3 linked regions of the Prolixibacter sp. NT017 genome follow. The main gene of each other region encodes a partner of the protein of the gene in region 2 in a complex. Links are inferred from orthologs where the notes say so. Each region holds a gene or a part of one and is shown on either strand. Other genes may lie near its edges.

Region 1 (2,830 bases), 2.5 Mb from region 2 along the record:
CCTTTTCCTGTGCCAAGCTCAGCTCAAATCCATCACGGATATTCCCCGCATACTGACTGATGCGATCGACGCGTCTTTCAACCGGTTTAAAAATTCCTTTTTGGATGAGTGTATTGAGTGTGGCAGTCGTGGTTCCGACCTTTTTCAGCAGAAGTTTCTTGTTGTATTCTTCCAATGCTTCCGCACTACCAAAACGCGTGTATTCCAGAAACCGCATCAATAGTTCCTGTTGTTTTGGTGCACGCGACAAGTCATCTACCAACTCTGTCAACTGGCTTTCGCCGGAATATTCTTCGGCCAGGCGGACGTATGTCTCTGTCCTTGGTTTGTAACCGGGGCGAAGCGATTCTTCTACCGAAATGGCACCCCGGTTCAACAGCGATTTGATGACTGAATAGGCGTTGCCTTTCTGGTCGGCACGGTTCAAATCGGAAACTGACGATATTTTTCGGTTACGGAGAAAAGTCAACAGAAGGTTTTCCCGGGAAGACAGTTCATCTTTGTCAGTCTCGTATTCCGGGTTGAAAATCACCCGGGTTTCGCTTTCCAGTTTTAGTCCGGATGGGAGAGCTGCTTTCATCACTTCGCCCAGTGAGCAGTGGTAGTACGAGGCAATCCACTCCCAAAATTCAAACAACTCGGGATGAACGACGGGTTGCTTATCCAGTATCGTTTCTACGGACTTGATTTCGTACCCGGTGGGCTCATCGTTGTGGATTCGGTGAACCAATGCTGAATAGAACTTTTTCTTTCCAAACTGCACAATGACCCGCACGCCCGGCTGCAATTCTCCATTCATCTCTTCCGGCACCGAATAGGTAAATTTTCCCGGCAACGGAAGTGGCAGAATAACATCGACAAAGCGCTGTGGGTGGTGTATCATTGATGTAAAAACAGTTTCAAGCAAAACTAATTGATTTCCCTAAAGAACAAAAAAGCCGGAGAAAACTCCGGCTAACGTGCAAATATTTTCGGTTTCTGACAGAATTATATTGACAGCATGCGCAGTACTCTTAACAAGTGTTGATTGACCGCTTTCTCATTTTTGATGGCTTTGTTGAACGGTACGTGCACAATTTCATCGAACTCGATTCCTACCATCACACTCTTTTGGTCATCCAGCAATGCCTCTACCGCAGCAACCCCTAAACGACCTGCCAAAATCCGGTCGGATGCAGTTGGCGAACCACCACGTTGTACGTGTCCCAATACGGTTACCCGAACGTCGTATTGTGGGTATTCTTTTTCAATTTTGGAAGCAATGTTAAAAGCGCCGCCGGCTTTATCGCCTTCAGCCACCAAAACGATAGATGACTTTTTATTTTTTCGGTATCCCGTTTCGATGTAAGTTTCGAGTGTTCCTATATCCGTATCGAACTCAGGAATCAGAACCGCTTCGGAGCCGGCTGCAATTCCACCGTTCAACGCCAGGAAACCGGCATCGCGGCCCATTACTTCGATGAAGAACAGACGCTCGTGAGCCGTTGCGGTATCACGAATCTTGTCAACAGCCTGGACAATGGTATTGAGAGCGGTATCGTAACCAACGGTAAAGTCGGTTCCAAACAAATCGTTATCGATGGTTCCCGGAACACCGACGATGGGGAAATTAAATTCCTGGGCAAAAATACGTGCACCGGTAAAAGTTCCGTCACCGCCAATGACCACCAAAGCATCAATGTTTTCTTCCTTCAGGTTTTGATATGCTTTCTCACGGCCTTCTTTCGTCATGAACTCCTTGCTCCGGGCAGATTTTAAAATCGTTCCGCCCGACTGGATGATATTACTGACATCACCGGATTTCATGGTCTGGAAGTTTTTGTTGATCATTCCTTTGTAGCCGTAGTAAATTCCGACCACTTCCCGGCCAAAGTAAATAGCCGTTCTGGTAACGGCCCGAATGGCTGCATTCATGCCGGGCGCATCACCTCCCGATGTTAAAACGGCTATTTTTTTAATGCGACAGTCGCTGTACACATTGGGATCAGGCATGTTAAGAACATTCTCCTTCATTTTCTGAAAAATTTGAATCCGGGTCAAAAGTAGCGCCGATGTTTTCTTAACAACAACCACTACCGTTAATTAATTATAAAATTATTTGATTATTTCGTCAGTATTCTGACCTTCTCAGCCACGTCTTCCATCAAATGCCAGGGAGTGGAGGTTGCTCCGCAAATACCGACTTTTTGAATATTTTCAAGCCATTCCGCTTCGACTTCATCCGGTGAGGAGATGAATTTGGAGTTGGGATTGGTTTCCTTGCTGATTCCAAACAACATTTTTCCGTTAGAGCTTTTTTTCCCGCTAACGAACAGCACCAAATCAAAACGACGGGCAAACTCCCTGATACGAGGAACGCGGTTGGAAACCTGCCGGCAAAGTGTATCATGAATGATAACCTCGGTACCACGCTGTTTTATCGCTTCGGCCAGCTGATAGAAGCCTTCCATGTCTTTCGTCGTCTGAGAAAACAGTTCCACCGGCCGGTCGAAATCGATTTGCTCCAAATCATCTGGTGATTGGATGACAATCGCTTTGTCGTTAGTTTGACCGACCAAACCATTTACTTCGGCATGGCCTTTTTTCCCGTAAATAACGACTTGTCCGTTACGCGCTTCCTGTTGGCTCTGACCTTTACGAACTCTCTCCTGAAGTTTCAGAACCACAGGGCAGGTGGCGTCGAGTAGTGTGATGTTGTTTTTACGGGCATGCTCATATGTGGAAGGTGGTTCGCCGTGAGCGCGTAGTAGTACGGTGCAGTCTTTCAGCTGAAAGAACTGTTTATGATCGATGGTTTTTAGCCCTTTTCGGGACAGACGTTCCACTTCGG
Region 2 (2,907 bases):
TCCTGGAAGAACAGGTTCAACTCCAGGACCAAATCAGGTTGTTGAGCAGTCGCAACGAAGAGTTGGCTGAAAGAAACGAACAACTGAAATTTGCTAAGTCGTTACTGGCGTCTGATGGTCAATCGCACGATGCCCGTATCAAGATTAACCGAATAGTGCGGGAAATAGATAAGTGTATTGCTATGTTGAATAAGTAATACCACCTGCTGAAATGGAAGATAAGCTTTCAATCAATATTAATATAGCCGACCGTCGGTATCCGTTGCGAATTGACCGCAACGACGAGGAAAAGATACGGAAGGCGGCGAAAATTATTAACGACAAGGTACTGCAATACAAGCAGCGCTATGCCAATAAAGACAGCCAGGATTGTTTGTCGATGGCAACTTTGCAGTTTGTGATTCAGATGCTTGAAGTTGAGAAACGAAATGATATTTCGCCATTGGTTGAAGAACTGGAAGAACTAAACGATTTTTTAGCAGAATATCTGGAAAAGGAAAGTTAATTAAGTCAGTTTAATTAATGATATTTGCCCGCATTTTGTCTTCTTTCAATTAAGGAATTTGATTGAGAGAAGTTGAAATTGCGGGTTTTTTGGTAAAATTGAACTATTAATAAATTGTGACATGACAATGACAATCATAGCTGGTGTTATTGGCTTAATATTAGGAGGAGTGATTTCCTACTATGTTTGGGACAAGGCACTTAAGAAAAAGAAAAACAAACTCATCGGCGAGGCCGAAGCCAAGGCCGAGATGCTGAAGGAGAAGAAGATGCTCCAGGCAAAAGAAAAATTTATTCAGCTCAAGTCGGAGCACGAAAAGTATATCAACGAGAAAAATCAGCGGATTACCGGTGCTGAGAACAAACTGAAACAGCGCGAAAGCACTTTCCTGCAACGCAAAGAAGAGTTGCAGCGTAAAGTGAAGGAATTTGAAACTACCCGGAAAGAGGTAGAGGTAATTCGCGAGAATCTGAGCGCTCAGATGGAAATGGTTGAGCAGAAGAGTGAAGAGCTGGACAAAATGCACAAACAGCAGGTGGAACAACTGGAATCGATTTCCGGTTTGTCTGCTGAAGAAGCAAAAGCTCAATTGACCGACTCACTGAAAAATGAGGCCAAAACCGAGGCAATGTCGTACATCCAGGAAATTATGGATGAAGCCAAGATGACTGCCAATAAGGAGGCCAAAAAGATTGTTATCAAATCTATTCAGCGGGTTGCCACTGAAACAGCTGTGGAAAATTCAGTTACCATCTTCCACATCGAGAACGACGAAATCAAAGGTCGTATTATCGGTCGTGAAGGACGTAACATCCGAGCGTTGGAAGCAGCTACCGGTGTTGAAATTATTGTCGATGATACGCCGGAAGCCATTGTACTTTCAGCGTTCGATCCGGTACGCCGCGAAATTGCCCGTTTGGCATTGCACCAACTGGTAACAGACGGACGTATTCACCCGGCCCGCATTGAAGAGGTCGTGAACAAGGTGAAGAAGCAGATTGAAGAGGAGATTATCGAGACTGGAAAACGGACTTGTATCGACCTGGGTATTCACGGAATGCATCCCGAGTTGATTCGTTTGATCGGTAAAATGAAATATCGTTCGTCTTACGGACAGAACCTGTTGCAGCACTCGCGCGAAACCGCCAACCTGTGTGCCATCATGGCTTCTGAGCTTGGGTTGAACCCGAAACAGGCCAAGCGTGCCGGACTGTTGCACGATATTGGTAAAGTGCCGGATGACGAGCCGGAATTGCCACACGCTATTCTAGGTATGAAGCTGGCCGAAAAATACAAAGAGAAGCCGCTTGTGACCAATGCCATTGGTGCTCACCACGACGAGATTGAGATGACCAGCTTGCTGGCACCAATCGTTCAGGTTTGTGACGCGATTTCAGGTGCTCGTCCGGGTGCCCGTCGTGAAGCTGTTGAGTCGTACATCAAGCGTCTGAAGGACTTGGAAGCTATGGCGCTTGCATATCCGGGTGTTATGAAAACTTATGCAATCCAGGCCGGTCGTGAGTTGCGCGTGATTGTGGGAAGTGACAAGCTGACTGATAAGGAGGCTGAAGAGCTTTCGTACGATATCGCCAAGAAAATCCAGGATGAAATGACGTATCCCGGACAGGTGAAAATCACGGTGATTCGTGAAACACGTGCAGTGAATTATGCGAAATAAGTAACAATACCAGATACAAAAAAGAGCTTCGAATTTTCGAAGCTCTTTTTTTATGCGGTGATAATCTCTTTTAATACATCCAGCTGTTTTATTTTCTCTTCATCGCCTGTTGCCCGGTAGGCATCCTGCAAACTATCAATGAGTCCTTTCAGACAAAAACGGTCGTCCATCATAATGTCCGAACCCATTTCCAATTGCTGTCGACTCAGATAGTAATCCATCTCCTTGTGACCAATGATGGCTCCTTTGTTTGCCGGATTGATGTAGAAAAGGATCGGAGAAGACGTGGTGCCAAAAGCTTCCTTCGACATCTCCGGATCGTAATAGCCCAAAAACAATACCCGCTTCAAATTCAAATGATAAATCGGTAATTGCAGTTTCCGGGCTATCAGGCAATAGAATAAGGTCAGCGTGGACGGATTTCCCTTTCTTGATGAAAGTAAATCGTTGATAAAGCAGTTTTGCGGCGCGCCAAAATTAGCCACATTTAAATCGAAATGATACAGTTCGAAAAGCACATGATTCAGGATGGTGGTTTTTTCGAGCGAAGTCAACGACTCATTCATCTCGAGCCACGCATCTGTGACAATTTGCTGCACCTGGGTCTCCACGTCTTTCGAGTCCAGATCGGGATACTGAATTTGACTCACAATGATCCAGCCGTCCAGAAAGGAGGGGAGTTCCGATTCATTCCACTTTCTCAGACGGTCAGCTACTTTGCGGA
Region 3 (3,022 bases), 2.7 Mb from region 2 along the record:
CCGTGTTCCTCGGTCATATGTGAGGCCAGTGTGGACAACGCTCTGTCGAATTTACGCCTCCTCTTCCCCGGATGCTTCACTGCATCATTCATGCCGGCAACGGTTTCCCTCACCTTAGCATGCGTTTCCCTGCAAACCGGACAATCTTTCGAAAACTGATCCAGGCGTTGGATATTGCGCCAAAATTCTTCCAAACGGTAAAACCGTATATCCTTTTCCGAAATACCTTTCAGGTTTTCACGGAAAAGCTCCTCTGTCTCATTCAGCCACGCTGATTCTTTCGTTTCCATGTATTAAAAAAGATTGATTAAATATAGAAAAAACTGGCAGAGATAAAAAAAGCCCGGTCACCCGGGCTCTTAAATATAGTATGAATATACATCTATCGATTGTTTTCGCGACGCGGCGGACGACGGTCTCCACGGTCACGATTACGATCACCACCTCTGCGGTCGCCTCTGTCGCCTCGACCACCCCGATCGTTCTCGTTTCCGGTACGCTCCGGACGAGGCAGCAATACCTTTCTCGAAAGTTTCAGTTTACCTGTACGTTGGTCAACCTCAAGTAGTTTTACTTCTACTTCGTCGCCTTCTTTCAGCACATCGGCTGGATTCTCAACACGTTTCCAATCAAATTCCGAAACGTGGAGCAAACCTTCTTTACCGGGCATAATTTCCACAAAGGCTCCGAATGAAACGATTGACTTCACTTTACCTTTATAGACTTCACCTACTTCAGGAACAGCAACAATTGCCCGCACACGCTCCAACGCAGCATCAATTGCTTCGCGGTTGGGTGCACTGATTTCAACGATTCCCAAATCATCAACTTCCTCAATTGCAATGGTCGATTGGGTATCTTCCTGAATCTGCTGAATGATTTTTCCTCCAGGACCAATAACCGGACCAATCATCTCTTTCGGGATGGTGATGGTCACGATTCGTGGTACATTTGGTTTGTAATCTTCACGAGGTTCGTCAATCACTTCAAGAATCTTACCCAGGATGTGTTCACGTCCTTCTTTGGCTTGCTGCAGTGCCTGAGCCATCACTTCATATGAAAGTCCGTCAACTTTAATATCCATCTGGGTAGCGGTGATTCCTTTTTCTGTTCCGGTTACCTTGAAGTCCATATCTCCCAGGTGATCCTCGTCACCCAGAATATCGGAAAGGACAGCAAATTTATCTGAATCCTTATCGGTAATCAATCCCATGGCTATTCCTGAAACCGGGCGCTTCATTTTTACACCGGCATCCATCATGGCCATTGTTCCCGCACAAACAGTCGCCATCGACGACGAACCATTCGATTCAAGAATATCGGACACAATACGCATGATGTAAGGGAAATCCTCCGGAATCATTCCTTTCAAAGCACGGTGAGCCAAATTACCATGACCAATTTCACGGCGTGAAACACCTCTTGGTGTACGTGGTTCACCAACAGAAAAGGGTGGGAAGTTATAATGCAACAAGAAACGCTCGCGTCCCTGAACAGTTACATTGTCGATAATCTTCTCATCCATTTTAGTTCCCAGCGTCAAACTAGTCAACGACTGTGTTTCACCACGAGTGAAAATCGCGGACCCGTGTGCTCCCGGCAGGTAATTAACCTCGCCCCAGATAGGACGAATTTCATTGGTTTTACGACCATCGAGACGAATCTGCTCATCTAGGATCATCCGGCGTACAGCTTCTTTTTCCACATCGTGGAAATAACGACCAATCAAGCTAAGCGGAACCTCTTCTTCCTCTTTTCCTTCACTGTATTTCTCAATAAACTCTTCCTTAACCTTATCGAAGGCTTCGTAACGTTCCTGTTTGTTCTGTATCGTTGCCCGAGCTACATCGTATACTTTCTGGTAAGTTTCCTTTTTAACCAGTTCACGCAACTCTTCGTCGTTTGTTTCGTGTGAGTACTCACGCTTTACCACCCCAAGCTCAGCAGCCAGTTCTTCCTGAACCTTACAATGTTGCTTAATGGCATCGTGCGCAAATTTGATGGCTTCCAGCATTTCATCTTCGGAAACCTCATCCATTTCACCTTCTACCATCATGATGTTGTCATACGATGCCCCCACCATAATATCGATATCAGCCTTTTCCAACTGCTCCAACGAAGGATTGATGACAAGTTTTCCATCAACACGACCTACACGAACCTCTGAGATAGGACACTCAAAAGGCACATCGGAAACAGCGATTGCTGCAGAGGCTGCCAATCCCGCTAACGAGTCCGGCATTTCATCTTTCCCTGTTGAAATCAGGGAAATCATCATAGCCGTTTCAGCATGATAATCTTCCGGAAACAGGGGACGCAGAGCGCGGTCGACCAGACGAGCTACTAAAATCTCGTCATCCGAAGGACGTCCTTCACGCTTTAGAAAACCACCAGGGAAACGACCCGCAGCAGAAAATTTTTCACGGTAGTCAACCGACAAGGGCATGAAATCAACGTCTTCTTTAGCTTCCTTTGCCGAAACAACAGTGGCTAACAACATTGTATCACCCATTTTAACCACAACCGATCCGTCTGCTTGTTTTGCTAATTTTCCGGTTTCGATGGTGATGGACCTTCCATCACCGAGATCGATTGTTTTTTCAATAGCTTTATACATAATCTCTTCTTCAAACAATTAATAAGTTTAAAACAAATGGGTGGGGCTTTTTAAAAATACCAAAAAAGGCAATTCGAAAATTGCCTTTTAAGGTCGTTCGTTTATCTACGAAGATTAAGTTCTTTCAGAATCGCACGATAACGCTCAATATCTTTTCTTTTCAGATAATCGAGTAATGAACGGCGCTTACCAACCAGACGAATCAGTGCACGCTGTGTACTGTAGTCTTTGCGGTTCTTTTTCAGGTGCTCAGTCAGGTGACTAATGCGGTATGAGAATAACGCAATCTGACCTTCGGTTGAACCTGTGTTGGTTGCACTTTTACCGTGCTTTTCAAAAATCTCTGTTTTCTTTTCTGATGTTAAATACATTTTCTTAAAATAAATCTTGTGATACAATTATTAC

Evidence for each region. The genes of interacting proteins can lie anywhere in the genome.
Region 1: rny (region 2) and pfkA share a complex: the UniProt entries of both Bacillus subtilis proteins name them as parts of the possible RNA degradosome complex. The link is inferred for Prolixibacter sp. NT017 from one-to-one orthologs.
Region 3: rny (region 2) and pnp share a complex: the UniProt entries of both Bacillus subtilis proteins name them as parts of the possible RNA degradosome complex. The link is inferred for Prolixibacter sp. NT017 from one-to-one orthologs.

The regions. Positions count from the first base shown.
Region 1 is NZ_BLAV01000001.1:3,638,909-3,641,738, reverse strand. What follows is about bases 1-2,782. They hold pfkA (6-phosphofructokinase), read right to left. Parts: upstream 2,014-2,782; coding sequence 988-2,013; downstream 1-987. Other genes in these bases: GJU87_RS15185 (4-hydroxy-3-methylbut-2-enyl diphosphate reductase), read right to left, coding at 2,103-2,782; priA (primosomal protein N'), read right to left, coding at 1-883. Also shown: more of GJU87_RS15185, read right to left, coding at 2,783-2,830. UniProt on the Bacillus subtilis protein: Catalyzes the phosphorylation of D-fructose 6-phosphate to fructose 1,6-bisphosphate by ATP, the first committing step of glycolysis.
Region 2 is NZ_BLAV01000001.1:1,128,092-1,130,998, forward strand. What follows is about bases 46-2,904. They hold rny (ribonuclease Y), read left to right. Parts: upstream 46-626; coding sequence 627-2,183; downstream 2,184-2,904. Other genes in these bases: GJU87_RS04665 (hypothetical protein), read left to right, coding at 46-197; GJU87_RS04670 (cell division protein ZapA), read left to right, coding at 212-505; GJU87_RS04680 (transglutaminase family protein), read right to left, coding at 2,234-2,904. Also shown: more of GJU87_RS04665, read left to right, coding at 1-45; more of GJU87_RS04680, read right to left, coding at 2,905-2,907. UniProt on the Bacillus subtilis protein: Endoribonuclease that initiates mRNA decay. Initiates the decay of all SAM-dependent riboswitches, such as yitJ riboswitch. Involved in processing of the gapA operon mRNA, it cleaves between cggR and gapA.
Region 3 is NZ_BLAV01000001.1:3,802,418-3,805,439, forward strand. Bases 1-2,974 are described here. They hold pnp (polyribonucleotide nucleotidyltransferase), read right to left. Parts: upstream 2,618-2,974; coding sequence 383-2,617; downstream 1-382. Other genes in these bases: GJU87_RS15880 (hypothetical protein), read right to left, coding at 1-290; rpsO (30S ribosomal protein S15), read right to left, coding at 2,719-2,974. Outside these bases: more of rpsO, read right to left, coding at 2,975-2,988. UniProt on the Bacillus subtilis protein: Involved in mRNA degradation. Catalyzes the phosphorolysis of single-stranded polyribonucleotides processively in the 3'- to 5'-direction. Necessary for competence development in Bacillus subtilis.